One region of the Brucella sp. GW823-FHT04E01 genome, then DNA from elsewhere that is predicted to be linked to it. Evidence: riboswitches for the same ligand, from Rfam matches in the RefSeq annotation. Region 1 holds a riboswitch; each other region holds the start of a gene.

Region 1 (8,010 bases):
TCGAGATGATTGGTCGGTTCGTCCAGAAGCAAAATCCGCGGCTCCTGCGCCAGGGCGCGCGCTATATGCAGGCGCTGCCGCTCTCCGCCGGAAAGCGTATGCCAATAGCGGTCAGCCAGATGGACCATATCGACATTGACCAGCGCCTGGTCAACGATTGCATCGTCTTCCGCCGACCATGGCGACAGGGCCCCAAGATAGGGCGTTCGCCCGAGTTCGACCGCCTGACGCGCCGTAATGCGCTCGGTTGTTCCCGCCTGTTGCTCGACCAGCGCCAGTTGGCGCGCAATCTCGCGACGACTAAAACTGTCGATGGATGCACCGCAGAGGTTCACTTCGCCCACGCGGCATCTGCGAACACCGGAAAGCAAAGACAGAAAGCTGGTCTTTCCCGATCCATTCGGCCCTATGATGCCAAGAAACTCACCTTCCGCCACTTCCAGCGAAACATCGCGCAAGATTTCGACACTGCCCGCCGACCAGCCGACATTGCATGCTGAGAGGATCATGACGACGCCCTCCTTTGTCCAAGCAACAGGGCGAAGGCCGGCGCACCGAACAACGCCGTAATGACCCCGATCGGCAGAACCTGACCCGGAATGATGATACGCGACAGAATATCGGCGACGATCATAAAGATTGCTCCAATAAGGGCCGCCGCGGGCAACAACCTGCCGTGCCTGACCCCGACCACCATTCGCGCCGCATGGGGAATGACGAGACCGATAAAGCCCACAGAGCCGACGATGGAGACCATGACCGCCGTCATCATGGCGCTGACGCCGATCAGCACCGCGTAGACGCGGCGCACCGGTATGCCGAGAGAAGCTGCGGATTCCGTTCCGAAGGTGAAGGCATCGAGCGCACGCGCATGCCACAGACAGATGGCAAGACCGATCAGACAGGCAGGCAGAGCAAGAGTGACATCGGGCCAGCGCACGCCGGAAAGGTTGCCAAGGAGCCAGAACATGATACCGCGCGCCTGTTCGGCATTTGCTGCTTTGGTGACGATGAATGACGTCAACGCGTTGAAAAGCTGTGAACCGGCAATACCCGCCAGAATGATAGCGCTGCTGCCTCGCCCCGCCCGCAGCGCCAGCAGGGACACGAGACAGAAAGCAACAATAGCGCCAATGAACGCACCCAGCGAGAGTGTCAGCACGCCAGCGCCGATGCCAAGAATGGCAACGGCGACGGCTCCAGTCGAGGCGCCGGCGGAAATGCCCAGAATATACGGATCCGCGAGCGAATTTCGGAGCAGCGACTGCAGAATAACGCCGGATATTGCGAGAGACGCGCCGCAACATGCAGCGATAACCGCACGGCTGAGGCGATAGCTCCAGACAATCCCTTCATCGATGGGTTCGAGCGGATAACCGGCGTTCCACACCCGATTGGCTACGGTTTTCGCAACCACATCGAGTGGTATCGCCGTTTCGCCTATCGCCGCTCCGAGCCAAAGGGCAAGAAGAAGCAGGACAAGCGAAAAGGCCAGGAAGAACACGCCGGAGCGGGCCCTTCCCTTCTGTTTGAAGCCTGTTGTCGCTGCCCGCGCCGTCACTTGTTCAGGTCCGAGGCGGCGATATCGGCTGCAAGTGTTTCGATGCCTTCGATCACGCGAAGCGAAGTGCTCATCGACTGCGCATCCATGTCGAAGACATGTTTGTCCTTGACTGCTGGCATCAGCTTCGTGACCGCATCACTATCAAGGAACTGATGCTTGACGGCGATGTCGTCAGCCGGATAGCGGCGGCGGTCCAGCTTTGCAGCAACGATCATCGAAGGGTCTGATTTTGCAATCGTTTCCCATCCAACCGTTGGCCATTCTTCTTCGCTGTTGATGACATTCTTGATGCCGAGTGCCGAAAGAATGTAGGCGGGCGCGCCGAACTTGCCTGCGACGTAAGGATCGGCATCGACCTGCGTGCTGGAGAACCAGACAACGGCAGACAGCTTGCCGCCAGCAGACCCAATTTTTTCGCGCGCGGCCGCTTCGCGCGCCTTCAGGTCGGCGACGAGTTTCTCGCCGCGATCCTGCACATTGAAGATTTCCGCCAGTTCGGTGATTTCCTGATAGACGATATCCATCTTGAAGGCTGCCGTACGAACACCGTCGCCACCGCCGGAATTGTCCTTGCCAACACAATCGGAAGGCGATGTATAGGCCGGAATGCCCAGTTCCTCGAATTGTTCAGGCTTCGCAACAATGCCGGTCGGCCCGACATGCCACTGAAAATCCGCCGTCACGATATCCGGCTTCTGCGCCAGAACGCTTTCGAAACTCGGATCGTTATCGGCGAGCCGCTTTACCTTGGCATTCACCTCCTCAAAACCTTTGAGAACAGGCCCGAACCACACTGCCGTGCCGACGACCTTGTCGCCGAGACCAAGGCTGTAAAGAATTTCTGCGCTGCTCTGGCCGACCGCAACCGCGCGGCTCGGTGCCTGCTTGAAGGTCACGTCACGACCGCAATTTTTCAGCGTCAGCGGATATTGCGTTTCCGCTGCCTGTGCAGCCAAACCGCCTGCGAGAAATGCAACCGCACAGAGGGCGGCGCGAAACGGCATCTTGCCGAGAATATTCATGAAAGTCCCCGAAATGATGAGAAAAAGACGCCCTGTCAGCTGACGGAAAAAATCCGATACGGAAGACGGACAGGCATATCCGGGGACATGTCGAAATCATGTGATGACGATGGAAGGATGCGTCCTGCGACGCGGAAATCTGTCATAACCGGCTCCTGCTCCGGGCATCCCCGCCCGTGACAATGGACAACACTAGACGGCAGGTCTCCTGGCTCACGAATATCTGCTGTTCATCTGCCTTCCCGCGCTTCTCCGGCACAGTGGCATGACGCTTTCAACGTCACGAGGATGAACGGCAATCCGCTTACAGTTGCGGGGGCAGCCACGGTCTTGGCCCCTTTTCGGGTCGTCCTCACCGTGTTCCCTATTAATCCCCTTCGCTCTCGGTCGGGGAACCGTCGTTACACTATTACGTTGACCCGATGTCGCCGTCAAGCAGGTCTCGATGGCTATTTCCAACACACGGTTTTCAAGCGATTCGAAAGCCCGTTATTTAAATTGCGGCCAAACTATCGTCGCATGCGCTGGCCTATTGAATTTGTTTTCGCTAATCTCCATGTAGTTTTCTCCCGCTAGAGGAGCGGGACTTTGGGGAGGTCCGCCGGGAGGCGGCACACATTCTATCTGGGAGGACATATGCGTAGATTTATTCTGGCCCTGACGTCGGTAGCGGCGTTGGCTATGGCAGGCTCTGCTTCCGCAGAAGACTACAAGGTGCTGGCGCCTGCGGCTCCGGGCGGCGGCTGGGACCAGACGGCGCGCACGATGCAGAGCGCGCTTCAGGACGAAAAGATTTCCGGCAGCGTGCAGGTCATCAACGTTCCGGGCGCTGGTGGCACTATCGGCCTTGCCCAGTTTGTGAACCAGAACAAGGGCGACCCAAGCCAGCTCATCGTCGGTGGCTATGTCATGGTCGGCGCTATCCTGACCAACAAATCGCCGGTCACGCTCGACGCCATCACGCCGATTGCACGCCTTACCGGTGAATATGAAGCCATCGTCGTGCCTGCTTCTTCCGACATCCAGAACCTTGGCGACCTTGCCGCGAAGCTGAAGGCTGATCCAGGCTCCGTTTCGTGGGGCGGCGGTTCTGCGGGCGGCACCGATCACATCACCGCTGGCCTCTTTGCCAAGGCAGCAGGCGTCGACCCGACCAAGGTCAATTACATCGCCTTCTCAGGCGGCGGCGAAGCACTGGCAGCCATTCTCGGCAATCAGGTAACCGTCGGCATTTCCGGCTATGGCGAATTCGACGCCCAGATCAAGGCCGGTACGCTGCGCATCATCGGCATTTCGAGCGACGAGCGCGTGGAAGGCATTGACGCACCGACCTTCAAGGAAGGCGGCGTGGACGTTTCTATCCAGAACTGGCGCATGGTGGCCGCTGCTCCCGGCATCACTGCCGAGCAGGAAGCTGCCATCAATGCCGATATCGAGAAAATGGTGAAGTCGGAATCCTGGCAGAAGGCTCTGAAAGACAAGGGCTGGGCGGATACTTATCTCGCCGGCCCGGCGTTCAAGGAGCAGCTTGCCAAGGACGTCGCTGCGACTGAAACCATCCTCAAGGAAATCGGCCTCGTCAAATGACAGGAACAGAACCGCAGGAAAAGCGCCGCCCGGAAGGGGCGGCGCCAGATTTCGCCGCTCTTGTCATCGCCCTTGTTCTTGCCGCTGTCGCCATCGCCATTGCCTGGTCGACAACCTATGGAAACGACGTGACGAGCTACTCGCCGGTCGGCCCGAAAACCGTTCCCTATGTCGTCGCAGCCGGATTGTTCGGCCTTGCCATCTGGACCGTATTCGAGGCGCTTCGCGGTGATTTTCCAGAGCGAGAGCATCAGGAGATCGCCCCGATGGCATGGATCATCGGCGGTCTGGCCATCCAGATGCTGACGATGAAGACTGTCGGCTTTTCCTTGTCCACCGGCCTGCTTTTCGCAGCAACCGCACGTGGCTTCGGCTATCGCAAATTCTGGATCAGCGTTCCCGTCGGCATCGTCTTCGCCTTCGTGATCTGGTTTATCTTTGCACGCGGCCTGCAGCTATCGCTGCCGTCCGGCTGGCTCGAACAATTCGTTTAGAGCATTCCCAGTTTTGACTGAAACATTGGAAATGCTCTAAGTCCTTGTTTTGTCGCATTATTCCACGCAAAACCGCTTCGCATTTTTGCTGGAAATGCTTTAAAGGCTCAGTGCCATCATGGATACTGTCGCACTTCTCGCCAACGGACTTCTGGTGGCGCTTGAACCATCGAACCTTCTTTACGCGCTGATCGGTGTCACGCTCGGCACCGCCGTCGGTGTTTTGCCAGGTATCGGCCCTGCACTTACCGTCGCGCTCCTCCTGCCCGTTACCTACAAGCTGGATCCATCCGGCTCGCTCATCATGTTCGCGGGCATTTATTATGGCGGCATGTATGGCGGGTCGACCACATCGATCCTGCTCAATACACCGGGAGAAAGCGCCTCCATCGTCACCGCATTGGAGGGCAACAAGATGGCCCGGGCCGGGCGTGGCGGGCCAGCGCTTGCAACGGCGGCCATCGGCTCGTTCATCGCAGGCCTGCTCGCCACTCTGGCGCTTGCCTTCGTCGCACCATGGGTCGTGAAATTCGCCCTGTCCTTCGGACCGTCCGAATATTTCGCGCTCATGCTTCTGGCCTTCATGACGGTCTCGGCAGCATTTGGCGATTCCACGCTTCGCGGATTGACGTCCCTGTTCATCGGACTGGCGCTCGGCCTGATCGGCATCGATCAGCTGACGGGTCAGGCACGTCTCGTCATGGGAACGCCGAACCTGCTCGACGGGATCAATGTCACCACATTGGCGGTGGCGCTGTTCGCCATCGGTGAAACCCTTGCGGTCGTGTCGAAGAAGCTTCGACCAGAGGATGAAGTCATCGCCGTCAAGGGTTCCGTCTGGATGACCAAGAATGACTGGAAACGCTCATGGATGCCGTGGTTGCGCGGCACCGCCATCGGCTTTCCAATCGGAGCCATGCCAGCAGGCGGCGCCGACGTGTCGAGCTTCCTTTCCTATTCAGCGGAACGGCAGTTCTCGAAACATCCGGAAGAATTCGGCAAAGGCGCTATCGAAGGCGTTGCGGGACCGGAGGCGGCCAATAACGCTTCGGCTGCGGGCACCCTCGTGCCGCTTCTGACGCTCGGCCTGCCAACCACGGCAACGGCAGCAATCATGCTTGCCGGTTTCCAGCAGTTCGGCCTGCAGCCCGGCCCTCTCCTGTTCGTGACCAATGCCACGCTGGTATGGGGTCTGGTGGCGAGCCTTCTCGTGGCCAATCTGATGCTGCTGGTTCTCAACCTGCCGCTGATCGGCCTGTGGGTGAAGATGCTCACCATCCCGCGCCACTGGCTCTATGCAGGCATTCTGGTTTTCGCAACGCTTGGAACAATCGGTGCGAATGCCTCCACCTCGATGCTGTTCGGCCTGCCGGTTTCATTCGAGCTCGGCCTGCTACTGGCATTCGGTGTGCTGGGCTACGTGCTGCGGCGCTTCTCATATCCCATCGCGCCGGTTGTTGTTGGCCTGATCCTCGGGCCAATGGCAGAAAAGAGCCTGCGTCAGGCATTGCAGATCAGTCAGGGCAACCCGATGGCTCTGGTGCATTCCTGGGTATCGATCGTGCTGATCGCACTGGCGATTGCAGCAGTCGTTGTGCCGATGATCATGCGCCAGCGTGGCAAGGGTGCCCTGCTGAGCCAGATGGCAACGGACGAAGACTAAAAACAAAAGCCCCGGAAACCCGGGGCTTTTTTACTCAGATACACATACGCTTACTTGATTGCTCAACCCTGAATACGACGGAACTGGTCAACGTCGATGCCAAGCGTCTCAAGGTCCTGGGCAGTAGGCTTCTGACCAGCGCGCACAGCAGCAGAAGCACGAACGGCGCTGCCGAATTGCGCGAATGCACGACCGAAACGATTATGGAAGCGGGTAAACATTTTTCTCTCCATCACGGACACTTCATTGGTCCGTGCCCATGAGATGGGGATCGCACTGACAACTTAGAAGATCGGCATTTGCATGCCAGCCATGCAGTTTCCGCATATTCCTTTCCGCTCAACTTGATCGCGATCAATGCCTTTGGCTCGCTGGCTTGCGAAGCTCTTTTCAACAAAGGAAGGAGCTAAAGAATGTCGAACACCCCCCATACACTTGGAGAAGAGTTTCCCGGCCAGCTCGACGCCATTCACGCATTGAAGGCAAAGGATGCGCATTTTGCCCGCATTCTGGAAGAATACGATTCCGTCAATGACCGCATCCACCGCGCTGAAACGAAGATTGCGCCAGTAAGCCAGGAAGAAGAAACAAACCTGCGCAAACAGCGCCTTGCCTTGAAGGACAGCATCGCCGAAGCGCTCGCCGACGCTTAATCCGTCACTCCGGCAAACTGTTGGCTCGGTAACAGCTCAGGAGGTTTTGTCCTCGACTTTGCTGTTGTCCGGGCCAACCGAGTTTTCCATCCTGCCCACCACGACCAGAACCGTGACGGCAATCAACGTCGCCATGATTGCGATATGCCAGAGGCCCAGACCACTGGCGAGCCCCACTGAGGCCGCAAGCCACATGCCGGCGCCGGTCGTGATGCCGGTTATTTTTCCGCGTGCGAAGATGATGAAGCCCGCCGCCAGAAAGGCGACGCCGCTGGTGATTGCTTCAACGAGCCGCGAAGGGTCCATCCGGATATTCTGATCGTTGAATACCGGCACATTGACCAGTTCCAGCGAAACAATCGTGAAGGTAGCGGAGGCGAGACAGACGAGCATATGGGTTTTCAACCCGGCCGGTCGCCGACGCCATTCCCGCTCCAGACCGATAATGGAACCGAGCAGTGTTGCCAGCAGCATCCGCGCCAGAACCACCGGCAAACTGATTACATTCTCATGCGTAAATTCAGCCCAGAATTGTTCCATGCTTCACAACGGGCACCATTGGGTTTGGTTCCGCTATAGACGAATGTACCAACGACGCGCACTCGCAAGCAAACGATCATTTCGCCGACGCCGGTGGGACCGATTCCGTCGTGGCGGGTGGCAGGGAGTTCTCGCCATTGGGCGTATTCTCATCGGGAGAAATAACGGTTCCGTAGATTTCGACCAGCACCCACACGACCAGTGCCGCCGCGATACTGACCAGCAGCACGATGAGAACGGGCTTGCCTTCGCGCCCCTGCCTTGCCTCAGTCGGGTTGACCTGTTTCATGGATCAAATCCTCCTGTTGGTTTCAGCGGCATAAGATTTGCCGCTACAGACCTAATGGCAGGGTAGGCTATTGGTTCCAATTAAAGCATCGAGCGCGCTATCGCATTCCTGCAATTCGCGTCAAACTGTTGTTTTTATGAATTTTTCTCAGATCTACGAACCAGCGTTTTATCGCTGATTTAAACTCGCAACGAATAT
Region 2 (8,010 bases), on a different contig from region 1:
CTGAAACTCTGGAAGAAGCCTTCGTCGCATATCTGCAGGACGCTATTGGCGAGACAGAACAGTCAGCGCCATTGCCGGTAGCTATTTCAGATCAAATGGGAGAGGCAGGTGAAGCACATCCAAAGAAGGCTCCAGGCTGGTGGCCGGACCTGCGGCGAATGCTGGCGTACACACGACGTGAGGCTTTGGAACTGAAGCGTGATCCGATCCGCGCAACGCTGGCTATTCTGGGTAGCGTTATCCTGATGTTCGTTATTGGTTACGGTATTAACCTGGATGTCGAGGATTTGAAGTTTGCCGTGCTTGATCGTGACGATACGACGATCAGCCGCGATTACACGCAGCAGATTGCAGGCTCGCGATATTTTTCTGAACAGGTTCCCATAACCGATTATGACGATCTGGACCGACGAATGCGCGATGGCGAGATCAGTCTGGCTATCGAGATACCACCAAATTTCGGCGCAAATGTCATGCGCGGCCGCCCGGTGGAAGTTGCTGCCTGGATTGACGGTGCGATGCCCACTCGTGCCGAGACGATCAAAGGCTATGTTCAAGGCATGCACGCCAACTGGCTGACGCAAAAAGCCCGTGAGCTTTATGGCAATGCGGCGAATGTTGGCAGTTTCAATCTGGAGATACGCTACCGCTATAATCCGGATGTGCAAAGCCTCGTAGCTATGGTGCCGGCGGTGATTCCATTGCTGCTGCTCATGATCCCTTCGATGCTGGCGGTATTGAGCGTAGTTCGGGAAAAGGAACTGGGGTCGATCATCAATTTTTACGTGACGCCGGTGACGAAATTCGAGTTTCTGTTTGGCAAGCAGTTACCCTATATCGGGCTGGCATTTTTGAATTTCCTGATGCTGACAGCCTTTGCGGTGTTTATTTTCCAGGTGCCGTTCACAGGGAGTTTTCCGACTTATGCGCTGGCGGCGCTGCTCTATGTCACAATTGCGACCGGCATGGGGTTGGTGCTGTCCACCTTCATGAACAGCCAGATTGCAGCGATCTTCGGAACGGCACTTCTGACACTCATTCCGGCTGTGCAATATTCCGGTATCATTGACCCCGTATCGTCGCTGCAAGGTGCGGGCGCGTTCATCGGTAAAATCTATCCCGCGACTTATTTTGTGACCATTTCTCGCGGGGTTTTCTCCAAGGCACTGGGTTTTGCCGATCTGGCAGGTTCGTTTTTGCCGTTGTTGATCGCGGTGCCGGTTCTCATGGCGCTCGCTATCGTTCTTCTCAAGAAACAGGCGAGCTAAGATGCGGATATCTAACATATTCCAGCTTGGCGTGAAGGAACTGCGTGGTTTGGCTCGCGATCCGATGCTGCTGATCCTGATTGTCTATGCCTTTACGCTTGCGATCTATACGGCATCGAAAGCAATGCCCGAAACCCTCAACAATGCGGCGATAGCGATTGTCGACGAAGATCAGTCGCCGGTTTCGAGCCGGATCACGACGGCATTTTATCCGCCATATTTCGTGCCTCCGAAGCTGATTTCATCCTATGAAATGGATGTCCGGATGGATGAGGGGCTTGATACTTTCGCTCTGAATATACCGCCGAATTTCCAGCGTGATCTTCTGGCGGGTCGTTCGCCGACAATTCAGCTCAATGTCGATGCAACCCGAATGAGCCAGGCCTTTACGGGTGGCGGCTATGTGCAGTCGATTGTGTCGAGTGAGGTGGGCGAGTTTCTAAATCGCTATCGCGGTGGCGCACAAACGCCGGTTGAACTCAATCTCAGAGCGAGATTCAATCAGGATTTGAACAAGGGCTGGTTCGGCGCGATCAACAATGTGATTTCATCGGTTACGATGTTATCGATCATCCTGACGGGCGCGGCGCTCATTCGGGAACGCGAACACGGAACCATAGAACATCTATTGGTTATGCCCGTGACGCCGGTTGAAATCATGGTCAGCAAGATTTGGTCCATGGGGCTGGTCGTGCTGGTTGCCTCGGCATTTGCATTGGTTTTCGTGGTGCAGGGGCTGCTTGCCGTTCCTATCTATGGGTCGGTGTCGCTGTTTCTCGTTGGTGCAGCGCTCCAGCTTTTTGCGACGACCAGCCTTGGCATCTTTCTGGCAACTGCGGCTGGTTCGATGCCGCAGTTCGGAATGCTGCTCATGCTGGTGCTTCTGCCTTTGCAGGTGCTTTCGGGAGGGACAACACCTCGCGAAAGCATGCCTGAAATCATCCAGACAATCATGCTGGCAGCGCCGAATACGCATTTCGTCATATTGGCCCAATCGATCCTGTTTCGCGGAGCAGGGCTCGGTGTCGTCTGGCCGCAATTTCTGGCGCTGATCGTCATTGGCTCTGTGCTGTTCTACTTCGCGCTTCAGCGTTTCCGTGCGTTCCTGCGATAGGAAAATTCTTTAAAATCAGGAGGCTGAATCCATTCCTTGCCAATGTGATTCAGTTTTCTGTGCCGGATTGTGCTTTAGCGGAGTTGCGAATCCTTAACCATGTTGCTATCGCAATTCTCAGGAAACGGTTCCGCTGTTCAGGCGGATGAAAAGGGAACACGGTGAAGCCATTCTGGTTGATGCCGCGACTGCCCCCGCAACTGTAACCGGAGAGCTATCCTCCACAGCCGTGTGAGCGGTAAAAGCCACTGAAAGCATTAGGTGCGATCGGGAAGGCGGAGGGGAAGCGAAGACCCGGAAGTCAGGAGACCTGCCGTATCCGGTCACCCATGCATGGATACGGGGTGTGTCCAGGCGCGGCTGTCCGTGGCGGTGACATTGTTGAAATGTTGCCGTCGGGAAGAAGGGCCTTCAGTGCCACGATCACTTCAACCTGCGGTGCGAGGAAAAGCCGGTATCGTTCTTCGGTTCGGCGGGTTGAGGGAAAAATGCATCTTTTGAAATCATCTGTTTTATTGGTATCGGCCAGCGTTCTTGCGCTGCCGTCCACGACGCTTGCTCAAAGTCTGCCGAACGGTGCTGACAGTGTCGTCCTCGATACAATCGTGGTTACGCCATTGCGCCGCGCGTCTTCGCTGCAGCGCTCGACCTCATCTGTAACGGTTATCGATTCAGCGGATATCGAACGGTCGGCTGCTCCCGATCTCCAATCGTTGCTGAAGTCCTATAGCGGTATCTCCATAAAGACGAACGGCGGGCAGGGCTCGTCGTCGGACATTTACATGCGTGGCATGTCTTCCAAGCAGACGGTTGTTCTCATCAATGGTGTGCGCACAGCGTCGGCGACAACCGGAGCAACTGCGCTTGCGAACATTCCTCTGAGTTCCATCGACCGTGTTGAAATTGCCAAGGGTTCTCATTCTGCGCAATACGGTGCCGATGCCATGGGCGGGGTGATCAATATCATCACCAAGCAAGGCGGAGCCTGCGGTGAGCGCTCGTGGTGCGGCAGTCTTTCTACCGGTGTCAGCCATCCATGGGGTGGATATGCTTCCGGGACCATACAGGGAAGAAGCAACGACGGTGTCGACTATGCCTTTGGTGCGGCCATAACCGGCACGCAAGGATATGACTTCACCACATCGGATGCCTATGGCCATGAACCAGATCGCGATGGATTCTTGCAGGGCTCGTTCAACTTTGCCCTGTCGAAGGATTTCGACTGGGGTAAAATTTATGCGGACGGTCTCCTCAGCCGAGGGCGCAATCAGTATGATGCCAAGGCACCGTCACCGAACCAGGCCGATAGTACCGCATTTACGGGCAAGATCGGAACACGCATTGATCATACGGCGGATTGGTCATCCACGCTGGAATTCAGCACCGGTATCGACAACAGCCGTAACTTCCGAAAAGACGTGAGCGGTTCGGACCGGTTTGAAACCAAGCGTTATGGCGTTTTTGCCTCGACCGAGAAGAGTTTCGACACCGGCACGGTTAACCACACCGTGACCGCCGGTGTGGAAGCCTATCGCGAGGAGATCAACACCACCGTTGCTTATGATGAAACCAGCCGCGATCTGGCTGCTGTATTTGGTCAGTATTCGCTGGAGTATGAGGCGCTGCGCTTCGATGGCGGGCTGCGTTACGACCATAATGGGCAGTTCGGCGATGTCGTGACCTACAATCTCGGTACGAGTTATGAAGTTCTGCCGGACCTTGTTTTGCGGTCATCCTATGCCACGGGTTTTCGGGCGCCGACTTTCAACGAGCTTTATTATCCGGGCTTCGCCAATCCTGATTTGCAGCCGGAAAAGTCCCGATCATATGAAATCGGCTTGAACTGGCAGGCTACGGCTTCGACAAGCCTTGATATGGCTTTCTACCAGACATGGTTGCGCGATGCGATCATGAGCACCGCACCATCCTATCTGCCTTATAATGTTGCCAGCGCGAAGGTTACGGGTTTCGAAGCCACATTGGCGCATCGTTTTGATGATCGCTGGGGCGTCAAAGGTTCTATCGACCTGAAGCAGCCAATCGATGACGATACGGATAAGGATCTTCCTTATCGCGAACGTTTCAAGGCTGCGGCTGAGGTCAATTTCACGCCGATTGAAAAGCTCGATCTGACCGCAAGGCTGATCTATGGCGGTTCGCGTTATGCAGATGCTGCAAATAGCAAGAAACTCGGAGATTATGTGACGGCTGATTTTGTGGCGCTCTATTCCATCGACAAGCAATCGCAGTTGAAGTTCTCGGTCGAGAATATTTTTGACAAGGACTATCAGACCAGCTCTGGCTATATTGCACCGGGACGCACGATCAATCTCGGATTGACCCGGAATTTCTGAGGCTGAACAGAGAATGAAAAGGGCATCCGCAAAATGGATCACCAGCTTCTGCCTCGCGGCGGGGCTGGCCCTATTCGTTCGAAATTCGGCAGACGCGGGGGACATTCCCCATCACGTCGTTTCCATTAATGTATGCACCGATCAGCTGGCATTGTTGCTGGCTAATGAGGGCCAGTTGCGATCGGTTTCTTACTTGTCGCAGGACCCGGAACTATCCGTCATGGCTGTGAAAGCCTGGGAGCTTCCGGTCAACCATGCGCAGGCAGAAGAAGTCTTTCTGATGAAACCTGATCTCGTGCTGGCGGGCACATTCTCGTCGAGAGCAACGGTTGAGCTGTTGCGCAGACTGGGTATCCGTGTGGAAGAGTTCGCGCCCGCCCGCACGTTCGGCGATATAGAAGATCATCTGCGTCGCATGGGTGAGGTGCTTGGAAGACAGGCGGAAGCCGACCGGGAAATCGACAAAATGAAAACCGCTCTGGCGGCAATCCAACCTCCGACCCGTCGCAAGACAGTCGCGCTTTATTATGCCAACAGTTACACATCCGGTCGGGGAACGCTGGTCGATGAGGCTGTGCGTCTTGCCGGACTTGATAATCTGGCCGACAAGGCGGGGGTCAGCGGTTCAGCTCTGCTGCCGCTGGAAAAGCTGGTGCTCGAGAAGCCGGATATTCTGGTGCGTAGTTCAAGAGATCGCGCGCCTGCGCTGGCTTTCGAGAATTTCGAACATCCGGCGTTGCGAGTGCTTGAAAAACAGGCGAGGGCGGTGACGATAGCGGATAATCTGACGGTTTGCGGTGGGCCATTCAGCGTCGAAGCTGTGGCAGAACTTGCGGAGGCGGCGCGTGACTGAACGGAACCGCTTCTATCTTCTGCTCGTCGGACTGGCCATGCTTGTGGCTTTGCTTTTCATCGTTTCGTTGCTGACGGGGCCTGCTGCGATCGGTATGACCGACAGCCTCAGGGCGCTTTTCGGCGATGACAGCGAGATGATCGTACTGGTCATGCGCGAAATCCGCCTGCCGCGGGCACTGCTCGCGCTCCTCATCGGCGCTTCTCTTGGTTTGTCCGGTGCTGCCTTGCAGGGTTACCTGCGCAATCCACTTGCGGAACCCGGCCTGCTTGGTGTGAGTGCATCCGCGTCATTCGGTGCTGTTATTGCTATTTATAGCGGTCTCTCGCTTCTGTTCCCGCTGGCTTTGCCGCTCCTCGCGCTTGCAGGTGCCTTTGTGTCGGTGTTTCTCGTCAAGCTTCTGGCGGGGCGCAATGCTGGTACGCTTGCGGTCATATTGGCCGGTGTCGCGGTGACCAGTCTCGCCGGTGCATTGACGGCGCTGGCGCTCAACCTGTCACCTAACCCCTTTGCTGCAATGGAGATCGTCTTCTGGATGCTCGGTTCACTGGCCGACAGATCGATGACGCATGTGGCTCTCGCCGCACCATTCATCCTTGTTGGCTGGGCGATGCTTCTGGCACTCGGGCGATCACTCGACAGTCTGACACTGGGGGCTGATGCTGCGGCAACGATGGGCGTCAATCTGGCTCGTGTGCAGCTTTTTGCCGTGCTGGGCACAGCGGCCTGCGTGGGTGCTTCCACCGCTGTTGCCGGTGCAATCGGTTTTGTGGGACTGGTGGTTCCTCATCTTCTGCGACCGCTTGTCGGTGCACGTCCGTCACGATTGCTGGTTGCCAGCGGTTTCGGCGGGGCTGCCCTATTGTTGGCTGCTGATGTGTTGGTGCGCATCGTCATGCCGGGACGTGAACTGAAACTGGGCGTCCTGACGGCAATCATTGGCGCACCATTCTTTCTGTGGCTTGTGTTCAAGTATCGGAGGCAACTCGTATGACATCGCTTTCGATAAAGAATCTTTCCGTTACGCTTGGCGGGAAGGCAGTACTCAGCGAGGCAAGTTTCGATATGCATGGTGGTGAATTCATCGGACTGATCGGACCTAACGGTGCTGGCAAGACGACATTGTTGCGCGCCATTTTGGGACTTGTGAGGTCCAGCGGGGAAATTTCGCTCGACACAGGCGATGTGCGCCACATGAGCGCTTCGACAAAAGCACAGAACCTCGCTTATCTGCCGCAGGAGCGTGATGTCGCGTGGCCGGTATCCGTGGAGATGCTTGTTTCTTTGGGACGCTCCGCCTTGAAGCCGGTTTTTGCGAGCATGAGCGCACAGGATAAAATGCTCATCGAGACCGCAATGCAGCGTATGGATGTTACCCGATTTCGGGAACGGTCGGCGATCGAGCTTTCCGGCGGAGAACGGGCACGCGTGCTGATTGCGCGCGTTCTGGCGCAGGATACGCCCGTAATACTCGCCGATGAGCCGGTGGCCGGGCTCGACCCTTCTCATCAGCTTGGATTGATGGAAAGTTTTGCCGAACTTGCAAAAGAGGGGAGGACTGTTGTCGCCTCATTGCATGAGCTGAGCCTTGCGGCACAGCATTGCACGCGCCTTATTTTGCTCGACAAGGGACGTATCGTTGCAGATGGGGAGCCAACGAAAGTTCTCACGCCACAGTTGCTGCACGACGTCTATGGTATTCGAGCGAAAATCATGACGGTGGATGGCGAGTTCATCGTCCATCCGACCTCACGTATTGGCTAGTGGATTGAATTTGACGTTTGATACCCGTCCGATATAAATTTCGTTTCAAACGTCAAATTCGAAAAATCCACTAGATTCATAAAGTTACTAGTGGTCTTTTTGATTCCGACATTTGCTCAGCGCTCATATCCGAGGGATACAAATGTCGGAATCAGACCACTAGACATTTTTCCACCGATGCTCGCGGGAAGAGGCGTAGATGGTTTCTACAGCCTTCTGGACTTCGTAACCCTCGCGGAAGTCGGCGTGATTGGTCTTCTGCCCCGCAATGGCCAACAGGAAGTCGCGAACTTCGATCGTCTTGAGATCGTTGAAGCCGATCTGGTGGCCGCCCGCTACGCAAAATGCGCCATAGGGTTCGTGTTCGGGGCCAGCAAAGATCTTGCGAAAGCCTTGTTGTCCTTTTTTGTCGGAAAAGAGAAACAGGTCGAGCTCATTGAAGCGTTCCTGTGAAAAGAAGAGGGAGCCTTTCGATCCGGAAATTTCGAAGTCGTGCTGCATCTTGCGACCGCTGGCGATCCAGCTCGCTTCGATTGTGCCCGTTGCCCCGTTTTCAAAACGCACGAAAGCGCGGCAGACATCGTCTGTTTCCACGGGTTTCATCTGCGAAAGGTTCAAACTATCTGGGCGTTCATTGATGATGGTGACGGCGTCTCC
Region 3 (8,010 bases), on a different contig from region 1:
GGCGATATAAGCCTGATAGACCGCCTCGAAATGATGGTTCCCAACCTTGCCGGTAGTCGCCGCGAAGGCGAACAGATAGTCGACAGTTGCCGCAATCTCTGCCGCACCCTTATAGCCGTGGCGCATGACGCCTGCGATCCATTTGGGGTTGGCTGCGCGACCGCGTACGACGCGCGAAAGTTCTTCTTCCAGCGCACGGATCACTGGCTTTTCCGGGCGGGAATGGTCGTTATGATAAACTGCGGGCATTGCGCCACTCAAACTTTCAACGGTCGCAGCCATCCCACCTTCGAACTGGTAGTAATCGTCGCTATCGAGAAGGTCGTGCTCACGATTGTCCTGATTTTGCACAACAGCCTGAACCGAACGCAGCTGTTCTTCGAGAAGGCCGCGCTCAGCCTGCCCTTCCTCGCCTGCGCCATAGGCGTAACCGCCCCAGACAAGCCAGGCTTCCGCCAGATCGTTGCGTCCCGCCCAGCCGTTCTCGTCGATCAATGCCTGCAGGCCTGCTCCATAAGCGCCGGGTTTGGCCCCGAAGACACGATAGCCTGCACGCCGCTCCGCAGTCTTTTCGTCTGCCCCTTCTGCAACGAGGCGCGCTTGCTCAATCCGCATGCGTGCTGCGATTGGATTGTCTTCGGCATCCTCATCAAGAGCGCCGACTGCACGCACGGCCTTGTCGAACAATGCAATCTGTTCTGGAAACGCGTCGCGGAAAAAGCCGGAAATGCGCAATGTCACATCGACACGTGGACGACCAAGCTTTGCAATCGGAACGATTTCGTATCCAGTCACCCGGCGTGACGCCATATCCCAGACCGGTTTGACGCCGATCAACGCCAGGGCCTGTGCAATATCATCGCCGCCGGTGCGCATATTCGATGTGCCCCACGCGGTTAGGCCGAACGATGTCGGCCATTCACCATGATCTTGCGTGTAGCGGGTAATCAGGAGCTCCGCCGATTTGCGTCCCAGTTCCCATGCTGCCGGAGTGGGAACGGCGCGACTATCAGCAGAGAAGAAATTGCGACCGGTTGGCAGCACATCGGGACGGCCGCGTGTCGGTGCACCGGATGGTCCCGGCGCCACAAACCGCCCGCCAAGTGCGGCAAGAAATCCATCTATTTCCGAAGGCCCGCAGGAAACCACCATGGGGCGCAGATGTTCTTCTATGGATTGGAGAACCGCCTGCGCCTGCGGCCAGTCTGCGGGGCACTCTATCGCGCCTGCAACAAAGCTGGCGGCCAGCAGTTCGATACGCTCCACCGTATCGCCCGCAATGCGCCATGTTGCAGGGCTCGCAGCCAGCAGGAGTTCCGGTTTGGCGCCTGTCCACGCCTCTGCCATATTGCAGTCCAGCGGATCGAATGTTTCGCCAAGCCCACAATCCGCAGCGATTGCACGCTGGAGACTTTGATCGCCCGGCGCGCCGCCAAGCGAAACCGGCACGCCACGCGGCACACGTGCCAGCGCAACCAGAAGATCCGTCAGCAGCCTGCCTTCAGGCGCCAATCCGAAAATATGCAGACCGTCGCGTATCTGCATTTCCTTGAGATCGCAGAGATAGGCGTCAAGCTTTTGCAGCGCCATGTCTTCATCGTCATGGTCGTGAATGCCCGCATCGCGATCAAGCCCGATGTCGCGCACGAGATCGAGTATCTGTCCTTTCAGTCTGAGCAGGCGGCGCGGATCGACGCCGGAGGCCTCGTAATATTCGTCCACCAGCGCTTCAAGGTCTTTCAGCGGCCCATAACTTTCAGCGCGCGTGAGCGGCGGCGTCAGGTGGTCGATAATAACCGCGCTGGCGCGACGCTTGGCCTGCGTGCCTTCGCCCGGATCATTCACGATGAAAGGATAGATATGCGGTGTAGGACCGAACACGGCCTCGGGGTAGCAGTTTTCGGACAGCGCAAGCGCCTTCCCTGGCAGCCATTCCAGATTTCCATGTTTGCCCATATGCACAATGGCATCGATGCCGGCGACCTCGCGCAGAAAAGCGTAGAAGGCAATATAGCCGTGCGGCGGCACCAGATCAGGCGAGTGATAAGTCTCTTTCGGGTCGATATTGTAGCCCCGTGCGGGCTGGATACCGACAAAAGTTTCGCCCAGCCGCATCAACGGCAATGCGAAAGCGACAAGCTCCTGCGCAAAATAAGGGTCATCTTCCGGCGCCCCCCATCGCTCTTCGATTTCTTTCTGAATCGCAATGGGAAGTCTTTTGAAGAAAGCCTTGTATTGATTCAGTGAAATCGTTTCGCGAATCTCACGTCCGTCACGCGCAGCATTGGTCGGGCCTGCCGTCAACGCACGCATCAATGCATCACCGTCCACGGGCAGGTCAGCGACGGGATAGCCGCCCTTCGCCATGGCGTGCAGTACTTCAACCGTTCCGGCTGGCGTATCGAGCCCTACCCCGTTTCCGAGCCGCCCGTCGCGGTTCGGATAATTCGCAAGGATAAGCGCAACACGTCTTTCATCGGGCGATTTCCGCTTCAACCGCGCCCAGTTTGCAGCGAGCTGCGCCACAAAACCCACGCGGTTTTCATGCGGCTCGTGCGTCACGATATTCGCTTCCACTGCCGCATCAAACTGCTTTGCAGACTTGAAGGATACGGCACGCGAAAGCACACGCCCGTCCACTTCGGGCAAAGCGACATTCATCGCCAGATCGCGCGCCAACAAGCCCTGCTGTGACGTTTCCCAAACTGCCTTCGGTGTGCCGGAGAAGATCACCTGCAACACCATATTGCCGCGCTTGTCGAGGACAGTCGGCTTGCGCTCCGCCCCCGGCGAAGAAATTGCAAACCCCGTGGCATTCAAAACGATATCCGGCGGACAATCCTCGAACAGACCGTCGACGACCGCCGCAGACAATCGATCCTTGAGGCTCGAAACGAATATCGGGAGCGGATTGAGACCTTTTGCCTGCAAAGCAGCAATCAGTGCATCGACCGGCTGCGTCTGTCCGCTTTGCACCAGCGCCCGATAGAAAATAATGCCAGCGACAGGTGCTTTTGCATCGCTCCAGTGCGTGCGAATACTATCCAGCGAGGAGACATGCTCTCCCGGCCACCACAGACCAGCCTTGAGCAAAGGAGCCGCACTTTCCGGCTTTTCGGAGCCTGCAACCAGTGCGGCGCAATATTGAAGAAATGCGCCGGCATTCACAGCCCCGCCCTCGATCAGATACTGCCAGAGTTCATTTCGCTCGTGCGCAGAGATCGTTGAAAACCGGTCCAGCCCATGATCCGGCTTGTCGTCTCCCGGCAATACGGCAATCTTGATACCGTGATTGAGTGCGCAAGCATGCAGCGCTTCTAACCCGTAAGGCCAGTATGTCTCGCCGCCAATGATGCGCACCACGATGAGGCTCGCATATCTGGCAGTACGCTCCACATAAGCGTCCACCGACATGGGATGGGTGAGACTCAAGAAATTCGCCAGTCGCAAGCTTGGCAAATCCGGCGCAAGTCTGTGTGCCTGCGCCAAACTGGCCAGTTCGGTATCGGCAGCGGAAAGGAACAATATCTCTCCCGGCGTTTGGCCGAGATCGACGGCTTCATTGCCGTCGCTGATTGTTCCTTTCTGGGCAAGAAGAAGATGCATCGGTCAGACAGCGTCTTTCACGGCCTTGGCGATGGCTGCTTCATCGATATCATGCAGCCCGATCACAACCAGTCGCGTGGAGCGCGCTTCATCCTTGCCCCATGGACGGTCGAAATAATGCTCAATACGCGGACCAACCGCCTGCACGACCAGTCGCATCGGCTTGCCCGGCACATCGACAAAGCCCTTCAGACGAAGAATATCGTGTTTCGCAATGACCGCTTTCAGCTTTTCCGTGAACAGCTTGGGATCGGCCACAGAGCCCGCTTCGACCACGAAGCTCTCGAACTCGTCATGATCGTGCTCGTGTCCATCCGCATGATGGATTTCATGGTGGGATTTGCGGTTGGCGATGTCGTCTTCCGTGCCGACGCCGAGGCCGAGCAGAACGTCAGCTCCAAGCTTGCCAAAGCTCGCAGGAACCATATTCACCCGGCGCGGTGAACGCTCGGCCACATCGGCTTTCACACTATCCAGCCTTGAGGCGTCGATCAGGTCAGCTTTGTTGAGAACAATCAGATCGGCTGCATGAATCTGATCCTCAAAAAGTTCCTCCAAGGGGCTTTCATGGTCAAGAGATTCGTCTGCTGCGCGCTGCGCATCCACCTTGTCGTGGTCATCGGCAAAACGCCCCTCGGCCACCGCTGCGGCGTCGACCACGGTTACTACACCGTCGACTGTTACCTGCGTCTTGATTTCAGGCCAGTTGAAAGCTGCGACCAGCGGCTGCGGCAAGGCCAGACCGGACGTCTCGATCACGATATGATCGGGGCGATCAGCGCGGTCCAGAAGCTTGGTCATGGTCGGGATGAAATCATCGGCAACGGTGCAGCAGATGCAACCATTGTTGAGCTCGATCACATCTTCTTCACGACATGCCTCGATACCGCAACCTTTCAGAATACCGCCATCGACACCGAGGTCGCCGAACTCATTGATGATCAACGCAATGCGTTTTCCATTGGCGTTTTCCAACAGGTTGCGGATCATCGTCGTTTTGCCCGATCCGAGAAAACCCGTGATGACTGTTGCGGGAATTTTCTGTCCCTGCATCGATTTATCCCTTCATCCTGAGCGGCAACCCTGCCGCCATGAAATAAACTTCATCCGCAATCGCGGCCACTGCCTGATGCAGAAAGCCTGCATGATCGCGAAATTCCCGTGCCATGCGATTTTCAGGCACGATCCCAAGTCCAACTTCGTTCGAAACAAAAACCACAGGCCCGGCAAGATTCGGCAGCATGGCGACAAGACTTGCCGTCTCTGTCGTTATATCGCGCTCGGCCATCATCAGATTGGTCAACCACAGGGTCAGGCAATCGACCAGCACGAACCGATCCGTAGCAGCATTCAATGTCAGTGCACCGATCAGATCGAGTGGCTCCTCCACCGTCTGCCATTCGGAACCACGTCGGTCACGATGAATGGCAATGCGGTTTTCCATTTCCTTGTCGAAGGCACGTCCTGTTGCCAGATAGAGCGGCTGAAGCCCCGAGGACTCAACCATTTTCTCGGCATAGGACGACTTACCCGAACGGGCTCCGCCAAGAACCAGAACCGATTTTCCCGGCGAAGCCATTTTCATCAGCCCTCAATCTCGGACGATGCGTAGTGCTGGATGAACCAGCCAAGTGCGAGGCCGATCACGGCCCACATGAACAGGTTCGTCGCCAGCGATGCGACTGCATATTGCGAAGCAAGCAATGACGGAATCGGTGACGAGATGTCTTCCGGATGCGGAGCACCGTAAAGATGCGGCGCCACGATCAGCACCAGACCGAGGATCTTTGCCCAGCCTTCCTGGCGCAACACGATGAGATAGAGGCCTAAACCGCTTAGCACCACGGTAGCGAGCCACCAGAGCTGGCGTTCAGCCAGATCAGCCGCAGGCATTGCCGGCAATTCCGGCGATAAACCCAATGCAGGCAGAAACGCGACCGCGAAGAAACCGGCAACGCCCCAATAAATCCCATTCTGCACCGTAATGCGGCGTCCGAGAAGCAAGGCCACGCCACCAAGCAGCAAGGCAAAACCTGCACCTGCTACGAGATTGGCAAGGATCGTATTGCCCAACCGCCCAAATGGTAGTTCAGCCCCTTCTTCCTCGGCACTTTCGGCAGCGGCGCCATGATCATGCGGTGTGGCTTCCGCCTCGCCGTGACTATGGCCACCGCCAGCATCTTCATAGGTTTCGGCCTGCAGGATCAAAGGCACTGTCTTCAAATACATGGCGGGAGTAACCAGCAGCCCGGCCAGAAGCCCCGCAGCAAGCGTCGCCAACAAATAACGGATCAACATTTCTGTCCCTCAATAGCAATTTCGCGCCGATGGCCGTCCACCATCGAGCTTTGCTCAGCTTCAATTCCGAAAGATGTTAAACTGCTCAGTGGCAGGGAAAACCATAGGAATGGCGCGTATCGTGCGCTGAATCGTGCAACGTATCAGAATGGGCAAGCCCTACGCCGTAGATCAGGAACGCGCCGAGAAGCAGTGAAACCACAGCCGTGCCCAGACGAGCAGCGAGCGGCATTGCGAGTGTGCTGGAAACAGAATTTTGAGTACGTGCAGCCATGACAACCTCCGTGCAGGCAGCAGGGAAAAACCTCCCATGGGGCTCGGGCTCGATGCCCTCACGCAGCAGGCAGGTCTCCTGGCTCACGGGTCACGGGGATTGAAACTACCTTCCCAGAAGCTTTACAGCCTCCAGTGGTTACCGGTTGCCCGGCTTGCCTCATCCCTCTCCGCTCTACAGTCGCGGGGTCGGCTGCGATAAAGACGCCCGGATTGGGTCCGTCCGTCGCATTCCCTTTTTGGTATTGCCGGGATTCGTCCCGGCAAAAACCTGTTGCATGGTTTCGACACTAGGCTTTCGCCCCATCGTCGTCAATCGCGACCGATGATTGACGACCTCATTTCAAGTTAAACAGTGCATCGATATCGAGACATGCGTCCAGCCCTTCGGCCAGCTCATCCAATGCAGCCTCAACGCCAGCGCGATAGTTTACTGAACTGCTACGCACACCAAGATCCTCCAGAAATCTCCGGCGAAATTCGTCTGCATTGAAAACACCGTGGAGGTAAGTTCCCATTATGTGCCCATCTGGCGATATGGCTCCATCGTCATGCTCGCCAATTCGGGCGAAAGGCCGCCCCATATCCGGTCCGGTCGTTCGTCCGATATGGATTTCATAACCTTCCAGCGGCACATTATGGAGAAGCGCGGTCGCCTGCACGTTGCGGACCACTTTTTCAGGTTCCATCACCGTTTCGATATCGAGCAGCCCAAGACCATCAATGTCGCGTACATGCCCCTCGATACCAGCAGGATCGCTGATGTGGCGACCAAGCATCTGGAACCCGCCGCAGATACCAAGCACATGACCGCCTCGTTTCACGTGGGCAGATAATTGGCGATCCCAGCCATTGTCCCGAACCGCCTGCATATCGGCTATCGTGGACTTTGTCCCCGGCAGAACGACAAGGCCCGCATCGCCGGGAATGCTCGAACCAGGCGGCACCATGACCACTTCTACATCCGGTTCAGCCTTTAGCGGATCAAGATCATCGAAGTTGGCGATGCGCGGCAACATCGGCACAGCAACCACAAGCGGCTTCTTGTCTCCGCGTACAGCACGCTCAAGAACGACAGAATCTTCGGCTGGTAATCGCGATACCGCTTTCAGCCACGGGACAACGCCGAAAGAGCGCCAGCCGGTAAACCGGGTAATGGCAGCCAGCCCGTCATCAAAAAGCGAAATATCGCCCCGGAACTTGTTGATCAGAAATCCGCGAACCATGGCGCGGTCCTGTTCGGACAGAATAGTGTGCGTGCCGACGAGAGACGCAATCACGCCACCTCTGTCTATGTCACCGACCAGAACAACCGGGACATCGGCCTGTGTGGCAAACCCCATATTGGCGATATCACCGGCCCGGAGATTGATTTCAGCCGGTGACCCTGCCCCTTCCACCAGCACAAGGTCCACGCCTTCGCTGACCTTGGCGAAAGATTCCATGACAGCCGCCATAAGTTGTGGCTTCAATTCCTGATAATAGCGCCCGCGCGCCTCGCCTCGCACTTGTCCCTGCACGACAACCTGACTACCCATGTCAGTCTGCGGTTTGAGGAGTACCGGATTCATATGGACAGACGACGACACACCGCAAGCCAGCGCCTGCAGCCACTGCGCCCGACCAATTTCGCCGCCGTCGTCGCTGACCGCCGCATTGTTGGACATGTTTTGCGGCTTAAACGGCCGAACATTCAGGCCGCGATTGCGCGCAACCCGGCATAATCCGGCAACAAGAACACTTTTGCCGACGTCTGAACCCGTTCCCTGAAACATGATTGCGCGTGCCATGGACTGCTGCGTAGCTTAAACTGAACTTTCTGGCAACGGGACC
Region 4 (8,010 bases), on a different contig from region 1:
ACTCTTCAAGCGATGCTCCGTCTGCCACACGGCGGATGCCGACGAAAGCAAACGCGGCCCATCACTGAAAGGCGTGGTGGGCCGCAAGGCCGCCTCCTATCCGGGCTATCCCTATTCGGATGCGATGCGCAAGGCGGCTGCTGAGGGGTTGGTCTGGAACGACGAGGAATTGAAGGCTTTTCTCAGGAAGCCGCAGGCCATGGTGAAAGGCACCTGGATGGCTTTTGCCGGACTGACCAGGGAGAAAGACCTCGAAAACATGATCGCCTATCTGAAACAGCATTCCGAATAGCTGTTTGGAAACGATATGGCCGAACGGACATCCCGACGTGAGGCCATGGCCGGTCGGAAGCGCTGCGGGGCGTTTCCGACCGGCGTTATCAGGGACAGAAGCCGAAGGTTGCCTGAGATGATGAACAGAAACGTGCTGCATATAGACCGCGACGCAATCGGCGCCGTTTCGAAGCGAGAGTTCGCGGATGCGATGTCGCGGATGGCCGCAACAGTGTCCGTGCTGACCTCATGCGATGCCGGTGAAGCCCACGGTCGCACGGTGACAGCGGTGTTGTCGCTTTCCGCCGAGCCGCCCATGGTTTTGGTTTCGGTGAAAAGCGACAGCGCGCTGGCAACGGCGATCCTTTCTGATGGCGGCTTCTCGCTCGCCATGCTCGCGGAAGGGCAGGAGATGATCGGCGATGCCTTCGCGGGAAAGGTTCCCCCCGCGCAGAGATTTCTCATTGGTGTGTGGGGCGAATGGCCGTCTGGGAGACCGCGTCTTTTCGGGGCTTCGGCTGCCATTGACTGCGAACTGGCGGGCAACGTTCCAATGGCGGATCACACGCTTTTTGCCGGGCTGGTAACGAATACCGATCTGCCGCTGCATTCGCGCCCGTTGCTATGGGCACGCCGCAATTATCGCGCGTTGAGACATGATGCGGATTTATGACGCGTCTTGCAATTGTGCGGGGCTGCGGCCTACACATTCGGCATGATCGAGTTTGACGATATGGAACATTCAGGTCTCAAGAAAAGCCTGACGGTTGGTGACGTTTCCCGGCGCGCCGGCGTGGCGGTATCTACGGTCCATTTCTATGAAACCAAGGGGCTCATCGAGGGCTGGCGCACAGAGGGCAACCAGCGCCGCTATCACCGTGCCGTGCTGCGCCGCATCGCCATTATCAAGATCGCGCAACGTGCGGGCATCCCGCTTGCGATCATTCGTGAAGCGCTGGAAGACCTTCCCCACGACCACGTACCGACGGCAGACGACTGGAGACGTTTTTCGGAAGCCTGGAAAGACATGCTTCAGGAACGCATCGACAGTCTGATGCAGCTTCGTGACCAGATTACGAGTTGCATCGGCTGCGGTTGTCTCTCGCTGTCCGAATGCCCGTTGCGAAATCCGGATGACATCCTCGGTCAGCAAGGCGCCGGTCCCAGAAGATTGATGGTCAAGCCCGGCAATCTTATCTGACTTCCCTGCATCTGAGGCGAACCTGTCCGACGCTGCTGCGCTCATTCGCAGCGGCAATCTTGCGGCGTTCCATGCCACATTTCGCACCGGTCAAAAGCCTTCGTTTCCAGTGGAAATAGCCTATTGACCTCAACCAAAGTTGAGGTCCTATAAACCCGTCGGCAACAATTCAGTTCACGGAGGCCGACAGTGCAAAGTTCGATCGAAGAAACAACACCAGCGGGGATTGCGGGACATGCGCCTGCTGGCTGGGGGGAGCTTCTAAGGGGTAAAAATGGTCTCTATGCCCTGGCTTTGGCCGGAGGGGTCACTCTCCATGCGGTCAATATGTATATCGCGACTACAGTCATGCCGAGCGTGGTGCAGGACATTGGCGGCATGGATTTCTATGCCTGGGCGACGACCTTGTTCGTCGTTGCCTCCATTCTAGGGGCTGCGCTCACCGCGCGGCTGCTGAAAAGTGCCGGTCCAAGAGGCGCTTATGTCGTGGCGACCCTGCTGTTCGCAGCAGGCACACTGATCTCGTCTCTGGCCATCAACATGCCGGTCATGCTGGCGGGGCGGAGCGTGCAAGGCCTCGGTGGCGGATTTCTTTACGCGCTCGCCTATGGTCTCACCCGTGTCGTTTTGCCGGAGCGCCTGTGGGGCCGGGCCATCGGTCTTATTTCCGCTATGTTCGGCGTGGCCACGCTGATCGGGCCGGCGATTGGCGGCATCTTTGCCGAATATGGCGCATGGCGCGCCGCTTTCTGGTCATTGCTGCCGGTATCGGGTCTTTTCGCTGTGGTGGCATTCGCGACTTTGCCACGCTCGAGCTGGGATAAAAACGAGCGTGTTTCCATTCCGATTCTTCAACTCATCCTCTTGACCGGCGCTGTCCTTGCGGTTTCAGCGGGGAGCCTGTCACAGGAAACGCTATGGAAGGTCGTCGGTTTGGGTGTGGCGATGTTCATGATCGCCATCATCACATTCGTGGAGCGCGACGCCAAGGCACGTCTCCTGCCGCGCCGCTCGTTCAGCCTGTCGACGCCGCTCGGGACTCTTTACCTTACGATCGCGCTTTTGATGCTCAGCATGCAGCCCGAAATATACGTGCCTTATCTGCTGCAGCACTTGCATGGCCAGTCTCCGCTCTGGGCAGGATATCTGGCGGCACTTATGGCAATCGGCTGGACGGTGGCATCCTTCCTCAGTTCCAGATGGCAGGAGAAGGGGGGCGACAAGCTTGTCGTTGCCGGACCTGTTCTGGCGCTCGCCGGTCTTGTCCTGCTCGCCATATTTCTCCCGATCCATGGCAACGGCAACTGGTTGCTGCTCGCGCCCGTCTGCCTTGGGCTCATCCTGATCGGTTTCGGGATCGGTCTTGCATGGCCAAGCCTCGTTACCCGCGTCTATCAGAGCGCTCCGTCCACCGAGCAGGATCTCGCAGCGGGTGGAATGACGACCGTACAACTCTTCGCCATAGCCTTCGGGACGGCTTGCGCGGGGATGATTGCCAATTTTGCCGGCATTGCCGTGCCGGGAGGTGTGGAGGGCGCGGCAAATGCCTCGCTCTGGCTGTCGGTGATATTCGCACTCGCGCCAGCAGTTGCCGTGGCGGTCGCATTCAAGGTTATCCGTATCACCGGCGGAAAGGGTTGACCAATGCCGCGTTTCATCGCCAACATCCTCGATTCCCATGCCAGCCTTTTGCTGGCGCGGGTGGTCCTTACCTTCATTTTCTGGTCGAGTGGGTTGGCCAAGCTCTTCAACTTCGGCGCCAATGCTGCGGAAATGGAAAGCTTTGGTCTTCATCCGGGCTGGCTGTTCAACAGCGCAACCCTGCTTTTGCAGATTGTCGGATCGCTGATGATCATCTTCAATCGCGGAATCTGGTTGGCTTGTGGTGCTCTTGCCGTCTTTACGATCCTGACCATTCCTGTTGCCCACCCGTTCTGGGCAAAGGAAGGAGAAGAAGCTTTCCGGGATATGACGGTGGCGCTGGAGCACATATCGCTGATCGGTGGTCTCGCTCTTGCTGCTATTCTATCGCGCAAGGTCTAAACCACTGGACGCATTGATTGCCCTGCCTGTACCTTGCCTGTCGTCGGATCGATAGGCAGGGGAGGGCCGGGCATGGACGTGACGATCATAACAGGAGCATCGGATGGTATCGGCGCTGAAACCGCACGGCAGATTGCCCGGCGTGACCGTGCCAATGCTGCTCTGGTGCTTGCTGCGCGCAATGTTGAAAAGCTGGAAAATCTGGCCACAGAGTTGCGGCAACTGGGCAGTTCGGTTCTCGTGGTACCAACCGATGTGAAAGATCGTACAGCCTGTATCGATCTTATCAGTAAAACCGTTTCCGCTTTCGGTCGTATCGACACTTTGATCGTGAATGCAGGCATGTCGGCCCACGCCAATTTTGCTGAGATCAAACCAGATGATCTCAACTGGATGCATGATCTGATGGAGTTGAATTACTGGGGTAGCGTCTGGCCCATTCATGCAGCACTTCCGTATCTTGCCGCTAGCAAGGGACGGATCGTGGCTGTGTCTTCTGTTGCCGGATTGATCGGTGTGCCGGGGCGCACTGCCTATAGCGGAACGAAGTTCGCTCTTTCGGGTTTCTGCGAGGCGCTTCGCGCGGAACTGGAACCAAGCGGCATATCCATTACCATCGTCTATCCGGGCGTTGTCAAAACCGACATTCGCAAGGTGGGTTACAGCGCAAGCGGCGGCGTGCTGGGAACAAGTGGTGTGCGCGAAGATGACATGATGCCCGTCGAGGAAGCTGTGCGGCTGATGCTGGAAGGCGTGCAGGCTCGCAAGCGTGAAGTGTTGATGACCCGCCAGATGCGATTTGGGCGCTGGTTGAAACTGATTGCCCCCGCAATGGTGGATCGCATGGCCCTCAAGGCTATCAAACCGGAGTTCAGACCGAAACCGATTAAGCCAGCTGGGTAAAGAACGCTTCGTTCATTCTACGCTTTGCGGCCAACTATCTATTGACGAGTTTTTAACTTCGACTACTATATATAGTGTTCTAGGTTCTTTCGATTCGTTGGGTCGAAAGCTAAGACGGGAATCCGGTGCGTTTCATCCATGATGGATGCGGCAATGCCGGAGCTGCCCCCGCAACTGTAAGCGGAGAGTTCTGTCCATCACGTCACTGGCTTTGGCTGGGAAGGCGGACAGAATGTTGATCCGAGAGCCAGGAGACCTGCCTTGAACGAGTACGTCCACGGGCGGGGTGTCCGGTTGGCGCGCAATCTTGTGTGGCAAATCGTTGCCTTACGGGTTGCTGCCCCGAACTTCCCGCTCATAGCTTCGGGGTGAAGTCCATGTCCAGTTTATTCAGTTTCGGTTCCGATCCTCCCTTCGAGGCATAGTTTGTGTGGTCAGGCTGCTTGTTCGTGCGGCTGGCCGATCCCGTATCTCATGTCTTTCGACGCGCATTTTGCGATGCGCGAACGGCTCTTTGCGTCTCCTATCGAGAGTATTCCAGTTTAAACCGGACCGTTGGAAATGCTCTATCTCTTTGTTTTTACGCATGTCTTAACCCCAAAACCGGTTCCCACTTTTGGGAGACATGCTCCAGTGAGGAAAAAATGAACGTCACCGTTTACAGCAAACCCGCCTGTGTCCAGTGCACGGCCACCACGCGCGCCCTCGACCGCCAGGGTATCGAATATGAAGTCATCGATATCTCTGCCGATGCCGATGCTTTCCATCTCGTTCAAGACATGGGTTATCGCCAGGTGCCGGTGGTTGTGGCAGGTGAATCCCATTGGGCGGGCTTCCGGCCCGATATGATCAGCGCTCTCGCCTGAGGGCTATGGTCACATGAGCCTGATCGTCTATTTCTCCAGCCGGTCGGAAAATACACACCGGTTTGTCGAGCGGCTTGGAATGCGGTCGAACCGTATCCCGATGGACGGTTCAGGCGGATTGCAGGTGCGCGAGCCATTCGTGATCGTGACGCCCACATATGGTGGCGGCGGCTCCAAGGGCGCTGTCCCCAAGCCTGTGATCCGCTTTCTCAACGATGAGAGCAACCGCTCTTTCATCCGCGGCGTGATTGCCGCGGGAAACAGCAATTTCGGCGAGGCTTTCTGTATCGCCGGCAACATTATCTCCGCCAAATGTCAGGTTCCCTATCTCTACCGCTTCGAGCTTCTGGGAACCGATAAGGACATTGGCAATGTCAAAAACGGGATGGAACGATTTTGGACACGGCAGACACGACCTTGATCCGAGAGCGCGAGGCACAGCCAGTGGCGCAGGATGCGCCTCAAGCTGTAACTTCCAACAGCAGTAAACCGTCAAAATCTTTGGATGGGCTGGATTATCACGCGCTCAACGCGATGCTGAACCTTTACGATGACGAGGGAAAAATCCAGCTTGACCGTGACCGGCAGGCTGCGCGCCAATATTTCCTCCAGCACGTGAACCAGAACACGGTCTTTTTCCATAACTTGCGGGAAAAGATCGATTATCTGGTGACCGAAGGCTATTACGAGCAAGAGGTACTGGATCAGTATTCCTTCAATTTCGTGCGCGATCTTTTCGACGAAGCCTATGCGAAGAAATTCCGGTTTCCGACCTTTCTCGGCGCGTTCAAATATTACACCAGCTATACGCTGAAAACCTTCGATGGAAAGCGCTATCTGGAGCGCTATGAAGACCGTGTCTGCATGGTAGCGCTGACGCTGGCGCGCGGCAATGAACAGCTGGCACGCAATCTGATGAAGGAGATCATTGCAGGCCGCTACCAGCCTGCGACGCCGACTTTCCTCAATGCAGGCAAGAAGCAGCGCGGCGAGCTCGTTTCCTGTTTTCTGCTGCGGGTTGAAGACAATATGGAGTCCATCGGGCGCTCGATCAATTCGGCGTTGCAATTGTCGAAGCGGGGCGGCGGGGTGGCCTTGAGCCTTACCAATATTCGCGAGGCGGGCGCACCTATCAAGCAGATTCAGAACCAATCATCCGGTATCATTCCGGTGATGAAGCTTCTTGAGGATTCCTTTTCCTACGCCAATCAGCTGGGTGCGCGACAAGGAGCGGGTGCTGTTTACTTGCACGCCCATCACCCGGATATCATGCGCTTTCTGGATACGAAGCGCGAAAACGCCGACGAGAAAATCCGCATTAAAACCTTGTCGCTTGGTGTGGTCATTCCAGACATTACCTTCGAACTCGCAAAGAATAACGAGGATATGTACCTCTTCTCGCCCTATGATGTGGAGCGGGTTTACGGCGTGCCACTGACCGAGATTTCAGTTACCGAAAAATATCGGGAAATGGTCGACGATGCGCGTATTGCCAAGAAGAAGATCAATGCACGCGAGTTCTTTCAGGTGCTGGCGGAAATCCAGTTCGAGTCCGGTTATCCCTATATCATGTTCGAGGACACGGTGAACCGCGCCAATCCGATTGACGGGCGCATCACCATGAGCAATCTCTGTTCGGAAATCCTCCAGGTGAGTGAGGCGAGCATCTTCGGCGAAGACCTTTCCTATGATCATCTCGGCAAGGATATTTCGTGCAATCTGGGTTCGCTCAACATTGCATCGGCAATGGACTCCTCCGATTTCGGCAAGACCATCGAAACCTCCATCCGCGCTCTGACAGCAGTTTCCGATATGAGCCAAATCGGTTCCGTGCCGTCGGTCGCCCGAGGTAATGATGAAAGCCATGCCATCGGTCTCGGCCAGATGAATCTGCATGGTTATCTCGCCCGCGAGCGGATTTATTACGGCTCGGAGGAGGGCGTCGATTTCACGAATATCTATTTCTATACGGTTACCTATCACGCGATCCGCGCATCGAACCTGATTGCAGTGGAAACGGGCAAGTCCTTTAAAGGTTTCGAGAAATCCAAATACGCAACAGGTGAATATTTCGACAAATATACCGAGCAGCTTTGGGAACCGGCGACGGAAAAGGTTCGAGAAATTTTCGAAAAGGCTGGCACTGCGATTCCGACGCAGGATGACTGGCGCGATCTGAAAAATGCGGTGATGGAGGGCGGGCTTTATAACCAGAACCTTCAGGCCGTGCCGCCGACAGGCTCGATTTCCTACATCAATCATTCGACGTCCTCGATTCATCCGATCGTGTCGAAGATTGAGATCCGCAAGGAGGGCAAGATCGGTCGCGTCTACTATCCGGCAGCGTTCATGACCAATGACAATCTCGATTACTATCAGGACGCCTATGAGATCGGGCCGGAAAAGATCATCGACACTTACGCGGCAGCAACACAGCACGTCGATCAGGGCCTATCTTTGACATTGTTCTTCCGCGATACCGCAACGACACGCGATATCAACCGCGCACAGATCTACGCGTGGAAGAAGGGCATCAAGACCATCTACTACATTCGCCTGCGCCAGATGGCGCTCTCCGGCACGGAAGTGCAGGGTTGCGTTTCCTGCGCCCTCTGACCACTGGTGATGACCAATGAATATTCAAGTGAAAACCAAGAACCCGAAACCCGCCGCAGTGCGTGCGATCAACTGGAACCGGATCGAAGATGAGAAAGACCTTGAGGT

What was found. Region 1 has a riboswitch for cobalamin ahead of AC1RHM_RS11985 (ABC transporter substrate-binding protein). Riboswitches for the same ligand answer to the same signal wherever they lie in the genome.
Positions count from the first base shown of each region.
Region 2: it holds a riboswitch for cobalamin, as region 1 does, so the genes downstream of both, AC1RHM_RS03175 (TonB-dependent receptor domain-containing protein) here and AC1RHM_RS11985 (ABC transporter substrate-binding protein) in region 1, are expected to answer to the same signal.
Region 3: it holds a riboswitch for cobalamin, as region 1 does, so the genes downstream of both, AC1RHM_RS02785 (CbtB domain-containing protein) here and AC1RHM_RS11985 (ABC transporter substrate-binding protein) in region 1, are expected to answer to the same signal.
Region 4: it holds a riboswitch for cobalamin, as region 1 does, so the genes downstream of both, nrdH (glutaredoxin-like protein NrdH) here and AC1RHM_RS11985 (ABC transporter substrate-binding protein) in region 1, are expected to answer to the same signal.

Region 1 is NZ_JBXAIK010000003.1:316,056-324,065, reverse strand. Features, by position in the region: gene AC1RHM_RS11995 (ABC transporter ATP-binding protein) at 1-509, opposite strand, end outside; gene AC1RHM_RS11990 (FecCD family ABC transporter permease) at 506-1,561, opposite strand; gene AC1RHM_RS11985 (ABC transporter substrate-binding protein) at 1,558-2,586, opposite strand; cobalamin riboswitch at 2,768-3,001, opposite strand; gene AC1RHM_RS11980 (Bug family tripartite tricarboxylate transporter substrate binding protein) at 3,223-4,173, shown strand; gene AC1RHM_RS11975 (tripartite tricarboxylate transporter TctB family protein) at 4,170-4,667, shown strand; gene AC1RHM_RS11970 (tripartite tricarboxylate transporter permease) at 4,786-6,330, shown strand; gene AC1RHM_RS11965 (hypothetical protein) at 6,393-6,551, opposite strand; gene AC1RHM_RS11960 (HP1242/YdcH family protein) at 6,744-6,983, shown strand; gene AC1RHM_RS11955 (MgtC/SapB family protein) at 7,020-7,523, opposite strand; gene AC1RHM_RS11950 (hypothetical protein) at 7,600-7,812, opposite strand.
Region 2 is NZ_JBXAIK010000001.1:616,573-624,582, reverse strand. Features, by position in the region: gene rbbA (ribosome-associated ATPase/putative transporter RbbA) at 1-1,268, shown strand, start outside; gene AC1RHM_RS03180 (ABC transporter permease) at 1,270-2,382, shown strand; cobalamin riboswitch at 2,491-2,714, shown strand; gene AC1RHM_RS03175 (TonB-dependent receptor domain-containing protein) at 2,871-4,736, shown strand; gene AC1RHM_RS03170 (ABC transporter substrate-binding protein) at 4,750-5,589, shown strand; gene AC1RHM_RS03165 (FecCD family ABC transporter permease) at 5,582-6,583, shown strand; gene AC1RHM_RS03160 (ABC transporter ATP-binding protein) at 6,580-7,353, shown strand; gene AC1RHM_RS03155 (Gfo/Idh/MocA family protein) at 7,513-8,010, opposite strand, start outside.
Region 3 is NZ_JBXAIK010000001.1:530,003-538,012, forward strand. Features, by position in the region: gene cobN (cobaltochelatase subunit CobN) at 1-3,606, opposite strand, end outside; gene cobW (cobalamin biosynthesis protein CobW) at 3,610-4,659, opposite strand; gene cobU (bifunctional adenosylcobinamide kinase/adenosylcobinamide-phosphate guanylyltransferase) at 4,664-5,185, opposite strand; gene AC1RHM_RS02780 (CbtA family protein) at 5,191-5,904, opposite strand; gene AC1RHM_RS02785 (CbtB domain-containing protein) at 5,990-6,178, opposite strand; cobalamin riboswitch at 6,230-6,467, opposite strand; gene AC1RHM_RS02790 (cobyric acid synthase) at 6,516-7,967, opposite strand.
Region 4 is NZ_JBXAIK010000002.1:854,937-862,946, forward strand. Features, by position in the region: gene AC1RHM_RS09370 (c-type cytochrome) at 1-292, shown strand, start outside; gene AC1RHM_RS09375 (flavin reductase family protein) at 410-946, shown strand; gene soxR (redox-sensitive transcriptional activator SoxR) at 1,007-1,474, shown strand; gene AC1RHM_RS09385 (MFS transporter) at 1,664-3,115, shown strand; gene AC1RHM_RS09390 (DoxX family protein) at 3,119-3,517, shown strand; gene AC1RHM_RS09395 (SDR family oxidoreductase) at 3,590-4,420, shown strand; cobalamin riboswitch at 4,485-4,698, shown strand; gene nrdH (glutaredoxin-like protein NrdH) at 5,065-5,286, shown strand; gene nrdI (class Ib ribonucleoside-diphosphate reductase assembly flavoprotein NrdI) at 5,300-5,707, shown strand; gene nrdE (class 1b ribonucleoside-diphosphate reductase subunit alpha) at 5,683-7,902, shown strand; gene nrdF (class 1b ribonucleoside-diphosphate reductase subunit beta) at 7,919-8,010, shown strand, end outside.